Regions from separate parts of the Bradyrhizobium sp. 192 genome, predicted to be linked through region 2. Evidence: predicted binding sites of a transcription regulator. Region 2 holds the regulator's gene; the other holds the start of a gene.
What was found. The regulator LexA, encoded in region 2, represses DNA repair genes until DNA is damaged. The targets are predictions, from matches to a motif close to TGTTCNNNNTGTGTTCNG.
Positions count from the first base shown of each region.

Region 1 (6,666 bases), 110 kb from region 2:
CCAAAGGCGTCATTTCGAAAGGGCCGCAGTCGCCCCGCCGCTTAGCGGAACGATAGTCGCCGGCATCGGAATCCTCTCACTCCCGGAATGGCCGCCTGCGCCGAAGAGATGGAGCCCTGACTTGTTTTCTCTCCTTGAACTCGCAGCGATCCTTCTCACACTGTCAGCGATATTCGGCTGGCTCAACCACAAATTCATCCCCTTGCCACACACGATCGGACTGCTCGTCATGAGCGTCGTGACGTCGGTCATCATGGTGGTGATCGACCTTGCATTTCCGCAGCGGCATCTGTTCGAACCCCTGACGGCGGTGCTTCTGCAGATTGACTTCAGTTCGGTCGTCATGAACGGCATGCTGGGCTTTCTGTTGTTTGCCGGGGCGCTTCACGTCGACCTCGGCAAGCTGCGCAGCCGCTGGCTGCCGGTCTCGATCCTTGCCGTTTTCGGCACGCTGATCTCGACCGCCGCGATAGGAGTAGGCTTATGGACGGCAGCCCGATTGCTCGGACATCCCATCGCACTCGCATGGGCCCTGGTGTTCGGTGCCTTGATCAGCCCGACCGACCCCGTCGCCGTGCTCAGTGTCCTCAAGAACGTCAGGGTGCCGCCAAGCCTCGAGGTCGAAATGCAGGGCGAGTCCCTGTTCAACGACGGCGTGGGAATTGTTCTGTTCGTCATCCTCTTGAGATTTGCGGCCGGAGACGGCGGGGACACCAGCGGATCTGCGATTGTGGAGCTTCTGCTGCTCGAGGCCGGCGGCGGTCTGCTGCTTGGGCTGGTGACCGGATATATCGCATATCAGGGAATGCGGTTCATCGACGACTACCCGATCGAAGTTTTGATATCGCTCGCGCTGGTCACAGGCACCTATGCGCTGGCCCAGCGACTTCACGTCAGCGGCCCCCTTTCGGTCGTCGCAGCTGGACTGCTGATAGGAGATCGTGGCTCCCGCTTCGCGATGAGCGATCAAACGCGCACTTACGTGTTTGCGCTCTGGACCCTGATCGACGAGATCCTCAATTCGGTCCTGTTTCTCCTGATCGGGCTCGAGGTGCTGGTGCTCCGTTTCGAGCCGTCGGCGGTTGTGGTGGCGATCGCGACGATTCCGATTGCCCTCGTTGCCCGTCTGCTTGCCGTCGCCACGCCACCGCTCGTTTTTGCCCGGGCCAATCTGATGTCGGTGCACAACGTGCCCTTCCTCACCTGGGCTGGTGTACGTGGCGGCATTTCGGTCGCGCTCGCTCTTTCCGTACCCGAAAGCAGCGACAAGCCAACGATCCTTGCTGCAACCTATGCCGTCGTCCTGTTCAGCATCATCATCCAGGGGTCCACCCTCGGCATCGTCGCAAGACGAACCATTCGTACGGAAGCCAATGGCCAGCCCGGCAGCAACAGGGACGAGCAACGCGACGCCACGAAATCATTCAAACATTGACGCGACCCGGTCGCTATTCCCCGTTGGCTCCGTTTCCGCTCTCCGCCTCTTCCGTGATGTGCTCGACCGAGACGACATGCTCGTCCTCGGCGGTGTTGAACACGATGACACCTTGGGTCGATCTCCCGGCGATGCGGATGCCTTCGACCGGGCAGCGGATCAATTGGCCCTTGTCGGTGACCAGCATGATCTGATCGGCGTCCTCGACGGGGAACGACGCGACGAGGTTGCCGTTGCGGTTGTTGACGCTCATGGCGACGATGCCTTTGCCGCCGCGGCCCGTGGTGCGGTACTCGTAGGACGAGGTCCGCTTGCCGAAGCCGTTGACGGAGACGGTCAGCACGACCTGCTCGGCCGCCGACATCTCGATGTAGCGCTCCGGCGGAAGCTGGAAGCTGCCGGAGGTCGTCTCTTCGGCCTCGGCATCCGTCGGAGCCTCGTCGGCCACAGCCTCGCCTGCGACCGCGCGGCGCATCTTCAAATAGGCCGAGCGCTCGTCCGAGGACGTCTCGACGTGGCGCAGGATCGCCAGCGAGATCACCTTGTCGCCCTCGGCAAGCGCGATGCCGCGCACGCCCATCGAGGTGCGCCCGGTGAACACACGAACGTCGGTGACGGGGAAGCGGATGCACTGGCCGCCGGCGCCGGTGAGCAGGACGTCGTCGTGCTCGGTGCAGATCTGCACGTCCACGATCGCTTCATTCTCGTCGAGCTTCATCGCGATGATGCCGGAGCGGCGGACGTCGACGAAGTCGGACAGCTTGTTGCGGCGGACATTGCCGCCGGTGGTCGCGAACATCACGTCGAGGTTGGCCCAGGTGGATTCGTCCTCCGGCAGCGGCATGATGGTGGTGATGCGCTCGCCCTGCTCCAGCGGCAGGATGTTGATCAGCGCCTTGCCGCGAGCGTTCGGCGCGGCCATCGGCAGGCGCCAGACCTTCTCCTTGTAGACCTGGCCGCGCGAGGAGAAGAACAGCACCGGCGTGTGCGTGGAGGCCACGAACAGGCGCGAGACGAAATCCTCGTCGCGGGTCTGCATGCCGGCGCGGCCCTTGCCGCCGCGGCGCTGGGCCCGGTAGGCCGACAGCGGCACGCGCTTGACGTAGCCGGCGTGGGAGACGGTGACGACCATGTCCTCGCGCTGGATCAGGTCCTCGTCCTCGACCTCGCCTTCCTGCTCGATGATGACGGTGCGGCGCGGCGTGGCGAACTCGGCCTTCACTTCGGCGAGCTCGGTCTTGATGATATCAAGCACGCGCTCGCGCGAGCGCAGGATGTCGAGATAGTCGGCGATCTCGACGGCGAGTTTGGAGAGTTCATCGCCAATCTCCTCACGGCCGAGAGCGGTGAGGCGCTGCAGGCGCAGGTCGAGAATGGCCCTCGCCTGCTCCATCGACAGCCGGATCGTGCCGTTTTCGCTGATGCGATGGCGCGGATCGTCGATCAGCGTCAGCATGTCCTCGACGTCCCGGGCCGGCCAGTCGCGCGACATCAGGGTGTCGCGGGCGGTGGTCGGATCGGGCGAGGTCCGGATGACCCGGATCATCTCGTCGATATTGGCGACCGCGATGGCGAGACCGACCAGGATATGGGCGCGGTCGCGCGCCTTGGCGAGCAGGAACTTGGTGCGCCGGGTGACGACCCGTTCGCGGAAATCGACGAAGATCGACAGCAGGTCCTGCAGATGCATGATCCGCGGACGGCCGCTGTCGAGCGCCACCATGTTGACGCCGAAGCTCGTCTGCAGCGGCGTGAAACGATAGAGCTGATTCAGCACCACATCCGGCACGGCGTCGCGCTTCAATTCGATCACGACGCGGTAGCCGTCGCGGTCGGATTCATCGCGCAGGTCGCCGATGCCCTCGATCTTCTTTTCCTTGACCAGCTCGGCGATGCGCTCGACCATCGTCGCCTTGTTCACCTGGTAGGGAATCTCGGTGATGATGATCGCCTCGCGCTCCTTGCGGATGGTCTCGATCGCGACCTTGCCGCGCATCACGATCGAGCCGCGGCCGAGGTGATAGGCGGCGCGGATGCCCGCGCGGCCGAGAATGACGCCGCCGGTCGGGAAATCAGGTCCCGGCACGATGTTGATGAGTTCGTCGATGGTCAGCCCCGGATTGTCGATCAACGCCACGCAGGCGTCGATGACTTCGCCGAGATTGTGCGGCGGAATGTTCGTGGCCATGCCGACCGCGATGCCGCCCGCGCCGTTGACCAGCAGGTTCGGGAACTTGGCCGGAAGGACCGTGGGCTCGGTCTCGTTGTTGTCGTAGTTCGGCTGGAAATCGACGGTGTCCTTGTCGATATCGGCCAGCAGGGCCAGCGCCGACTTGGTCAGTCGCGCTTCAGTGTAACGATAAGCGGCCGGGGGATCGCCGTCGACCGAGCCGAAATTGCCCTGACCGTCGATCAGCGGCACCCGCATCGAGAAGTCCTGCGCCATGCGGACCATGGCGTCGTAGATCGACTGGTCGCCGTGCGGATGATACTTACCGATGACGTCACCGACCACGCGGGCGGATTTGACGTACTTCTTGTCGGGCGTGTGGCCCTGCTCGTGCATCGAGTACAGGATGCGCCGGTGCACCGGCTTCAGGCCGTCGCGGGCATCGGGCAGCGCCCGCGCCACGATCACGCTCATGGCGTAGTCGAGATACGACTTCTTCATCTCCTCGAAGATGGAGACGGGTCGAATATCCGAGGGTTGCGCCGGCTGGTCGCCGGGCTTGTCGTCGTCGTCAGCCAAGGGGGAATCCGGTGAGGTTTTGTCTGGGAATCATATAGCGCATCGAGCCCCTGATAACCACCCTCGCGGGGGTCTTGGGAAGCGCTTTTTCCGCTCATTTTTCCAATAGCTTACGGCGCTGCAGGGAGCATTTTTGACAAGCTCGGAACAGGCCTTCCGAAGTCGCCTTCGAGACCTCGTCGATCGCGCGGCAGGCGCGCTTCATGGGCGGATTTGCGCCGGCGGAATCCGAGTTCAACCCACACATGAAGCGGGCCCGGAAATCCCGAGCCCGTCCTGTCGATTAGTACGATTTGCTGACATAAAATGGGAGGCGCCGCCGCTGAGCCCGCGAGCGTTCCCTAAAGCCCCGTCCTTGCTCAGAACGGGATATCGTCGTCCATGTCGCTGTTGCGGCCACCGCCGCCGGCGGCCACGGGACGGCGCGGTGCGCTGCTGACCGGTCCGGAAGAGCCGAAATCGCCGCCCGGCTCGTCGCCGAAATTACCGCCTCCGCCGCCGCCGCTGCGGCCGTCGAGCATCGTCAGCGTCGAGTTGAAGCCCTGGAGCACGATCTCGGTCGAATACTTCTCGACGCCGCTCTGGTCGGTGTACTTGCGGGTCTGGAGCGCGCCCTCGATGTAAACCTTGGCGCCCTTCTTGAGGTACTGTTCGACGATCTTGCAAAGCGGCTCAGAGAAGATCACGACGCGGTGCCACTCGGTCTTTTCCTTGCGCTCGCCGCTGTTCTTGTCGCGCCAGGTCTCCGACGTCGCGATGCTCAGATTCGCGATCGGCCGCCCGTCCTGGGTGCGGCGGATTTCAGGATCCTTGCCGAGATTTCCAACCAGAATGACCTTGTTGACGCTTCCAGCCATCGCCGCTCTCCACTCCGAATGCCACTGAATTTCATAGGGCCGAGCGCGCTGCTCGCGTTCTCTGCGCCTGTTGAGGCGACCCTATACGCTTGCAGGCGCCACTCAGCCCGGCACCCCCAAGGTTATCCCCACATATAGCACCGACCTTCGTCGTGTTCCAGATTTGTTCTTCTCGGAAATACACCGAATAGAGGACTGGCGGCACAACCGTCCGTGACGCCGACGGACGGATGATGTCGCCACCGGCCTGCGTTCGACAGGGGCGAGCGCGCCCGTCGATATCAGCCCGGCTGGTGCGAATTTCGCGATGGTCGCCCCTCCGATCGCGGTGATATCACTCTGAGATTGTTCCGTAATTGGAACCCGCCCGCGAGACGTTTGACTCTCGGTCGCAACCGGTCGGTAACCATCACGTTCCGCGCAACTGTGGCTTTCAGGAGACACAACTTGCGGCTTCAGTAGTGTAAGCACTGCCTCAGTTGGGCCATCGAGTCCGCTGCCCTTCCGGCCAAGGAAGGCAACAACAGAAACTGGGACTGGGATTAGATAAGATGAAAAAGGTTTTGTTGGCTTCGGCCTGTTTGTTCGCTCTCGCTGCGCCCGCTTCGGCGGCCGACCTCGCAGCCCGCCCCTACACCAAGGCTCCGATCGCCCCGATGGCTTCGGTCTACAACTGGACCGGGTTCTATCTCGGTCTCGTTGGTGGCGGCGCCTGGGAAGATACCTCGGGCAGCCCCAAGATGCAGGGTGGCTTCGTCGGCGGCACCGCCGGCTACAACTGGCAGACCGGCAACGTGGTGTTCGGTCTTGAGACCGATGCTGCCTGGGCTGACGTCAGCGCTTCCGCCGCTGGTGTGGTGTTCGTTCCCGGTGTCGGTGGCATTCCCGCTTCGGTGAGCTCCAAGACCGACGCGATGGGCACCGTGCGCGGTCGCATCGGCTGGGCCGTCAACAACGTGCTGCTGTACGGCACCGGTGGTTACGCCTGGATCGACAACAAGATCACTGCCACCCTGGGCGGCGCTTCGATCTCCGACAGCAAGTTCCACTCCGGCTGGACCGTCGGTGCGGGTGTCGAAGCTTACATCGCTCCGCAGTGGTCGGTGAAGGGCGAGTATCTGTATCGCAGCCTCGGTGGCGAGACCTACTTCGGCGCCATCAACAGCGGTACGCTCAACCTCCACACCGTGCAGCTCGGCGTGAACTATCACTTCGGCGCCCCGGTGGTCGCCAAGTACTGAGCTACGCTTCAACGCCAACGCGTTCCGAAAGGCCGGCCTCGTGCCGGCCTTTTTGTTTGGCGGGTACGCTTGCCGCGCCGTTCCGCAAAGCCCTCTGCTGCCAGATGCCGCCAGCGCGCCAACAATCCGTTGACGATTCGCAACTGCCACTGGAAATCCGTCTCCGTTCTTCCTACGTTCGCTGACAACCCCATCGGCGCCGATCCCGGTTCCGGGCGAAGCGCGCCTTCATTACTGGCGCGGTCGCGCACCCGTGGGATTCCCTAGGGGCAACTCGGATGGATGAAGTGATCAAGGCGAAGCGCCAACAGCAGAACGCGGGCTCCAGCCGGCACGCAATTACGATCCGTGGCGCGCGCGAGCACAACCTCAAGAACATCGACG
Region 1 covers NZ_CP064690.1:4,597,404-4,604,069, reverse strand. The annotation lists gene IVB24_RS20975 (sodium:proton antiporter) at 122-1,435, shown strand; gene gyrA (DNA gyrase subunit A) at 1,449-4,184, opposite strand; gene IVB24_RS20965 (single-stranded DNA-binding protein) at 4,544-5,041, opposite strand; gene IVB24_RS20960 (outer membrane protein) at 5,593-6,282, shown strand; gene uvrA (excinuclease ABC subunit UvrA) at 6,561-6,666, shown strand, end outside.
Region 1: IVB24_RS20965 (single-stranded DNA-binding protein) is a predicted target of LexA. The motif match lies at 5,195-5,212, and genes of this name have one in related genera.

Region 2 (6,666 bases):
TTATGCCGCCTTCATGCAGGGCCTGCGCGATGTGATCGACGCCCGCATCCGCGCCACGCTCGAGGGCGACAACCGCGCGATCGCGACAGCGCTGCTGACCGGGCGGCGCGATGCGATTTCCACGCCCGTCAACGACGCGATGTTCATCTCGGGGCTCGGGCACGTGCTCTCGATCTCCGGCTATCACATGGCGACGGTCGCGGGCGTCGTCTTCTTCGCGGTGCGCGCTCTGCTGGCCTTGATCCCGGGGCTGGCGGCCGGCTTCGCCATCAAGAAATGGTCGGCCGCGGCGGCGTTGGTCGCCGCTGCGTTCTATCTGCTGCTGTCTGGCGCGGAGGTGGCCACGCAAAGGTCGTTCTTCATGACGGCGGTGGTGCTGATCGCGGTGATGGTCGATCGCCGCGCCATCACGTTCCGCACGCTCGCGGTGGCGGCGCTGATCGTGCTCGCAGTCGCGCCGGAAGCGCTGGTGCATCCGAGTTTTCAGATGTCGTTCGCCGCGACGCTCGGACTCGTCGCGCTGGTGCAGATCGGCATGCCGAACCTGTTTGCCTCGCCCGACCATTCGGCGACCGCGCGCGTCGCGATGTGGGGCGGCCGCGAGATCGCGATGCTGTTCCTGGCCTCGCTGATCGCGGGGCTTGCGACCACGCCCTACGCTGCCTTTCACTTCCACCGCGTCACGCCCTACGGCGTGCTCGCCAATCTCGGCGCAATGCCGGTGGTTTCGGCGCTGGTGATGCCGGCCGGGCTGCTGGGCCTGCTCGCGGCGCCGTTCGGGCTCGACGGCGTGTTCTGGTGGCTGATGGGGATCGGCATCGACTGGATGGTCGTGGTCTCGCGCTGGGTGACGGCATTGCCGGGCGCCGTCGGCCGCATCCCAGCGTTCGGTATCGCGCCGCTGATCGCAGCGAGCCTGGGGATCATCGTGATGGGCCTGTTGCGCACGCCCTTGCGCTGGTGCGGTGCCGTGGTGCTGCTGGCTGCCATCGGCTGGGGACTGTCGGTGCGGCAGCCCGATATCCTGATCGCAGGGGACGGCGCGAGCGTCGCGGTGAGGGGCGGGGACGGGCGCTTGCATCTGATCAGGACGGGCAAGGACAATTTCCTGCTGAGGGAATGGCTGTCTGCTGACGCCGATCCGCGCGATGCCGGCAGTGGCGCGCTGGCGAGCGGCATATCGTGCGACGAGTCCGGCTGCGTCACGCCGCTCGCCGACGGTCGGCTGGTCGCGCTGGCCTCGCGCATCGATGCGCTGGCGGATGATTGCAGCCGGGCCGCACTGGTGGTGACGTCACGGCCCGCGCCGCCTGATTGTGCGGCGATGGTGGTGGATCGGCAGCGGCTTGGTCGCCAGGGCGCGCTGGCCTTGACGCAGCGTGGCGACGGCTTTTCGGTTCAGGCGGTGAGGGCGAGGGGCACCAACCGTCCCTGGTCGCCGGCGGCTGCCGGCGAGGGAGATTTCGAAGGAGCGCTCATGCCAAGGGCAGCGGCTTCGCGCAACAAGGATGCGACCCCCGCGGAGGCCGATCTTCAAGCGGAGGACTAAAGTCCCTGTCAGCCGATCGGCAGTCGCGTGACCGTCGGGCGGCTGTCGGCGATGATCTCACGGTTGCGCTCGTTGACCGGCTGGGTTACCGGCAGCTGCAGCACGGTTGCGCGCTGGCCTTCGACGAGCTGCGTCACCAGCACGGATTTGCCGTCCGGGAATTCGATCGCGTCATGGTGGCGATCGGGAATGTGCGGATCGATCTTGCCGAACTTGCCGACGCGGGAGTTGACGGTGCGCGTCCAGATCCAGCGGTTATCGTAACGGAGGTTGTCGGCGAAGGCGAGCTCCGTTCCCGGTAGCAGGCAGACCGCGACGGAGAGATTGGCTTCGGAGGCGAAGCCGCGTGTCGAGGTGCCGCGGAACGTTGTCGTGACGATCGTCTCGCCGACTTCTGCGGGGCGCGTCGCGACGGCATGCAGGCTGTAGTCACACATCGGGTGCTCCTCAATGCAGAGATAGCGACCCGCACCTCTTTTGGAGGCGCGGGCCCCTACCAGAGTGGAAGCACGTGACGGTCTGCCCGGTTGTAGGCAAATCTGCGGCTCGGATCGGCGAGCCGAGATCACATTATCTTTCCCGAATTCAATAGGAACAAAGTTGGCGCCCATGCATTCGGCAGGCGCGTGTCGGCGGCCCGCAGGCGAAGCGTATGTGTTCAAACAGATTGATCGCGTCGTGGGGGAAAGGGGGGCAATGCTTCTTCGCGCGCCCGGCCGATGATGCCGCTGCGGAAGAATAGGGCCGGATAGTCTGTGCAATACCAGAAAGACTATCCAGCCGGAGCGGACCATCATCCGCTCCAATCTCTGATCGGCGATGCCGATCGAAGCCGCACGCACGAGGCGCAAAGACTTCTTGATCGAGGACTTCCGGACTCAGTACTTGCGGTACAGCCCGATCAGCTTGCCCTGAATCTTCACGCGGTTCGGCGGCAGGATGCGCACCTCATACGCGGCATTGGCGGGCTCCAGGGCAATCGAGGCGCCGCGGCGGCGGAAGCGCTTGAGCGTGGCTTCCTCGTCGTCGATCAGCGCCACGACGATGTCGCCGGTATCGGCGCTCTCGTTGCGCTGGATCAGCGCCATGTCGCCGTCGAGGATGCCGGCCTCGACCATGGAATCGCCGCGCACTTCGAGTGCGTAATGCTCGCCGGAGCCGAGCATGTCGGGCGGTACGCTGATGGTGTGGCTGCGGGTCTGCAGCGCCTCGATCGGGGTGCCGGCCGCGATGCGGCCCATCACGGGCACCGCAACGGGCCGCTCGCCCTCGTCTGCGGACGGGCTGGAGCTCGCGCGTACCTTGCCGAGATTGCCCTCGATGACGCTTGGCGTGAAGCCGCGTCGGGTGCCGGCGGCAGCCTGGAGCTCCGGCAGCTTGATCACTTCGATCGCCCGGGCGCGGTTGGGCAGGCGGCGGATGAAGCCGCGCTCCTCGAGCGCGGTGATCAGGCGGTGGATGCCTGACTTCGAGCGCAGGTCGAGCGCATCCTTCATCTCGTCGAAGGACGGCGGCACGCCGCTTTCCTTCAGACGTTCGCTGATGAACCGCAGAAGCTCGTATTGTTTGCGCGTTAGCATCTCGACCAAAGTCCCCCGGTTGATGTCGTTCGATTCCGAGACGGATGAGTTCAGCTATAAGCCGCTACATCCTCGAAACAAATCATGAACGGACACTATATGTTCGATACATGTTCCGCAACTGCTTAATTTAGCGTGAACAGAACGAAGCGCGCGGAATGCGTGTGGCCGCGCAGGTCAGACGGGGAGCCGCAGCATCTCGCAGGGGCTGCCGGCCTCGGCCTGTGGCGCAAACGGTGCGCGCACGAGAAGTACTTGTGCCGCAGCAAGATTCGCAAGCAGAGAGGAATCCTGATGGCTGACGGGAAGAGCGACGAGCGTGCCGTCGTCGCGCAGCTCCAGGCGCGCGCGCAGATAGTCCTCGCGCTGGTCGTTGGCACCGAGATCGCGGCCCAGCACGGCGCGCTCGCGATGATGATGAATCACCGAACGGCCCGACAGCGCGCGAATCAGCGGTACCATGAACAGGAAGGCGCACACGTAGGACGACACGGGATTGCCGGGCAGGCCGATCACGCCCATCGTCCCCAGCCGTCCGTGCATCATCGGCTTGCCGGGCCGCATCGCGATCTTCCAGAACGCCATCGCGATGCCTTCGTCCGTGAGCGCCTGCTGGACCAGATCGTGGTCGCCCACCGATGCGCCCCCGGTCGTGATCAGGATGTCGGCGCCGCTTTCGCGCGCGCGGCGGATGCCGGCGGTGGTGGCGGCTAGCGTGTCGGCGGCGATGCCGAGGTCGATCGTCTCGGCCCCTTCCTGTCTGGCGAGCGCATGCAGGGCGAAGCCGTTGGAATAGACGATCTGGCCGTGCCCGGGTGTGGCGCCCGGCATCACCAGTTCGTCACCGGTGGCGAGGATCGCGACCTTCGGGCGGCGGCAGACGGCAAGCTGCGGATGGTTCATTGCCGCTGCGAGCGCGAGGTCGCGCTCTGTCAGTCGGGTCCCTTTGCGCAAGAGGACATCACCCTCTCGGAAATCGACGCCGGCGGGGCGGATGTGCCGACCCACGATCGCGGCTTCCTTGATCGTGACGCTCTTGCCGTCCGCAATGGTGTCCTCCTGGATCACGACCGCGTCTACGCCGTCGGGAACGACACCGCCAGTGAAGATCCGCACGGCTTCGCCAGCGCCGACCCGTCCTGTGAACGGACGGCCCGCTGCGACCTCACCGATGACAGTCAACCTGGAATCGATCGCTGCCGCGTCGGCTGCGCGCACGGCGTAGCCGTCCATCGCCGACATGGCTTGCGGCGGCTGCGTGCGCCGCGCGGCGACGTCCCGCGCGAGCACCCGGTGGTGGGCTTCGTCGAGCGGAACCATCTGTTCAGGCAGCGGCTCAACGCCCGCCAGCACCGCGGCAAGGGCGTCGGAAACCGGCATCAAGGCCACGGCGAAACTCCTGCTCGGCACGTTCGGACGAAATGTTCCGACAGTGTTCTAACCGAGCGCGGAGGCGGAGGCAAAATTGCGGAGCAGGACGCCCATCCTGCCGCTTGCAGCCCGTATCGAAGGCAGGCTCAGGCTTGGCGTCGCATCATCCAGACGATGAGACCGATCGGCAGAAGTGGGCCATCCCGAGGACGAGAATGACGGCCGCCACGGCTTGCTCGCTCAACGCCTGCTCGGCGCATCCGGGCTGACAAATGCGACGTCGGGAGCCTTTGGGCCTTGATCCTTGTCCGGCAGCGGATCGGCCTGGGATTTCAGGTCGGCGGCCTTGCTGATCAGCTTGGCGGAAAGGTCCGAATCCGAGGTCGTTCTGGCGAATTCGAGCAGCAGAGAGGCCTGCTTGGTGAGATAGGTTTTGCCCAGCACGTCGATAAGTCCGATGTAGAAGTCCCAACGGAGTGATGAGTCCGAAGGGAGGTATTCCGTTCCCGGAACTCTGTATAAAAATGCACAAAGCGATCAGGTTCCCGATCTGTTGCAGATTTGGTTCCTGAAAGCGTGTCTGAAGCTGGGTGGCGGGCTGGTTTCAGATGCCCAACGCCTTCAGGGCGTTTCCAACGTCGCGTGGCGACGTCACATGCACCGCCGTCAGGCCGCGTACCCGCGCGCCTTCGACATTCTCGGCGAGGTCATCGAAGAACACGATACGCTCCGCGGGCACGCCGATCGCGGTGACGACGTGGTCGAAGGCTTCCGCATCCGGTTTGCGCAGGCCGATGCTGGACGACAGATACAGCGCGCGGAAATGGCCGAGCAATTCGCCATATTCCCTGGAGAAATAGTCGACATGCGGCCGGTTGGTGTTGGAGAAGGCGTAGAGCGGCATCTGCTTCGCCGCACGCGGCAACAGCTCGGCAATGTCAGGCATCTCGCCGGCGAAGATCGCGTTCCAGCCTTCCAGGAATTGCGCGTCCGAAATGCCGATGCCGAGAGAAGCACGCAGCGAGGCGAAATAATCCTCGTCGCTGATCTTGCCGACCTCATGCAGCCGGTAGGCCTCGTCACGCACATAGCGCGCGACGATGGCCTCGGGCTGGCAGCCGGCATGTCCCGCCCAGCAGGCGATCGCCTTGGAGAAGTCGATGTCGAGCACCACGCGCCCGAGATCGAACAGCAGCGCATCGGCGCTGCCGGGAGAGAGCGATGTCACCTGCATCCTTTCACTCAGTAACGGTACGGATCGTGGTCGAACAGCGGGAATGCGCTGAACACGCTCGGTGCGTTGGTGGCGGTCGCCGGATGCAGGCAGGCTTTGTCGACCTCCGCGAATGACGTGGCGCCCAAAAGGCCCAGGCAGCGCAGCACCTCGTCCTCCAGCAGCTCCAGCATCCGCGCGACGCCGGCTTCGCCCGCCGCAGCCAGCGCCCAGCATTGCAGCCGTCCGATGCCGACGAGGTCCGCGCCCGCCGCGATCGCCTTGACGATGTCGGTGCCGCGACAGACGCCGCCGTCGACCATGATCTTGGCGCGGCCCTTCACGGCTTCGACGATCTCGGGCAGCACATGCATGGCACCGCGGCCGTGGTCGAGCTGGCGGCCGCCATGGTTGGAGACGTAGATCCATTCGACGCCGTGGTCGACCGCGATCCGGGCGTCCTCGGCGGTGGCGATGCCCTTCAGGATCAGCGGGATCTTGAACTTGTCCTTGATCATCTTCACGGTCCGCCACTCCAGGCCCTTCTGGAAATCGCCGCCGGTGGCGCGCAGGCGGCTCTCGCGAACGTAGCGCTTGGCGATGTCACGCTCACGACGGCTGTAGTGGGCGGTATCGACGGTCAGGCAGAAGCCGGCATAGCCGTTCTTCTCGGTGCGGCTGACGACATCGGCGACAAAAGCGTCGTCTCCGCGGACATAGAGCTGATAGAGCCGGAGCGCATCGGGAGCGGCTTCGGCGGTCTGCTCCAGGCCGGGCTCGGACACCGAGCTCAGCATGTGCGCCGCACCGAAGGTGCCGGCAGCACGCGCGACGCTCGCCGCGCCATCCGGATCGAAGATCTCGAGCGCGCCGACGGGGGCGAGCACCACCGGCAGGCGCATCCTGCGGCCGAACTGCTGAACCGAGCCGTCGACCTTGCGGACGTCGCGCAG
Region 2 covers NZ_CP064690.1:4,484,757-4,491,422, forward strand. The annotation lists gene IVB24_RS20425 (ComEC/Rec2 family competence protein) at 1-1,549, shown strand, start outside; gene IVB24_RS20430 (hypothetical protein) at 1,558-1,986, opposite strand; gene lexA (transcriptional repressor LexA) at 2,428-3,129, opposite strand; gene glp (gephyrin-like molybdotransferase Glp) at 3,307-4,518, opposite strand; gene IVB24_RS20445 (hypothetical protein) at 4,741-4,944, opposite strand; gene IVB24_RS20450 (HAD family phosphatase) at 5,105-5,734, opposite strand; gene IVB24_RS20455 (alpha-hydroxy acid oxidase) at 5,743-6,666, opposite strand, start outside.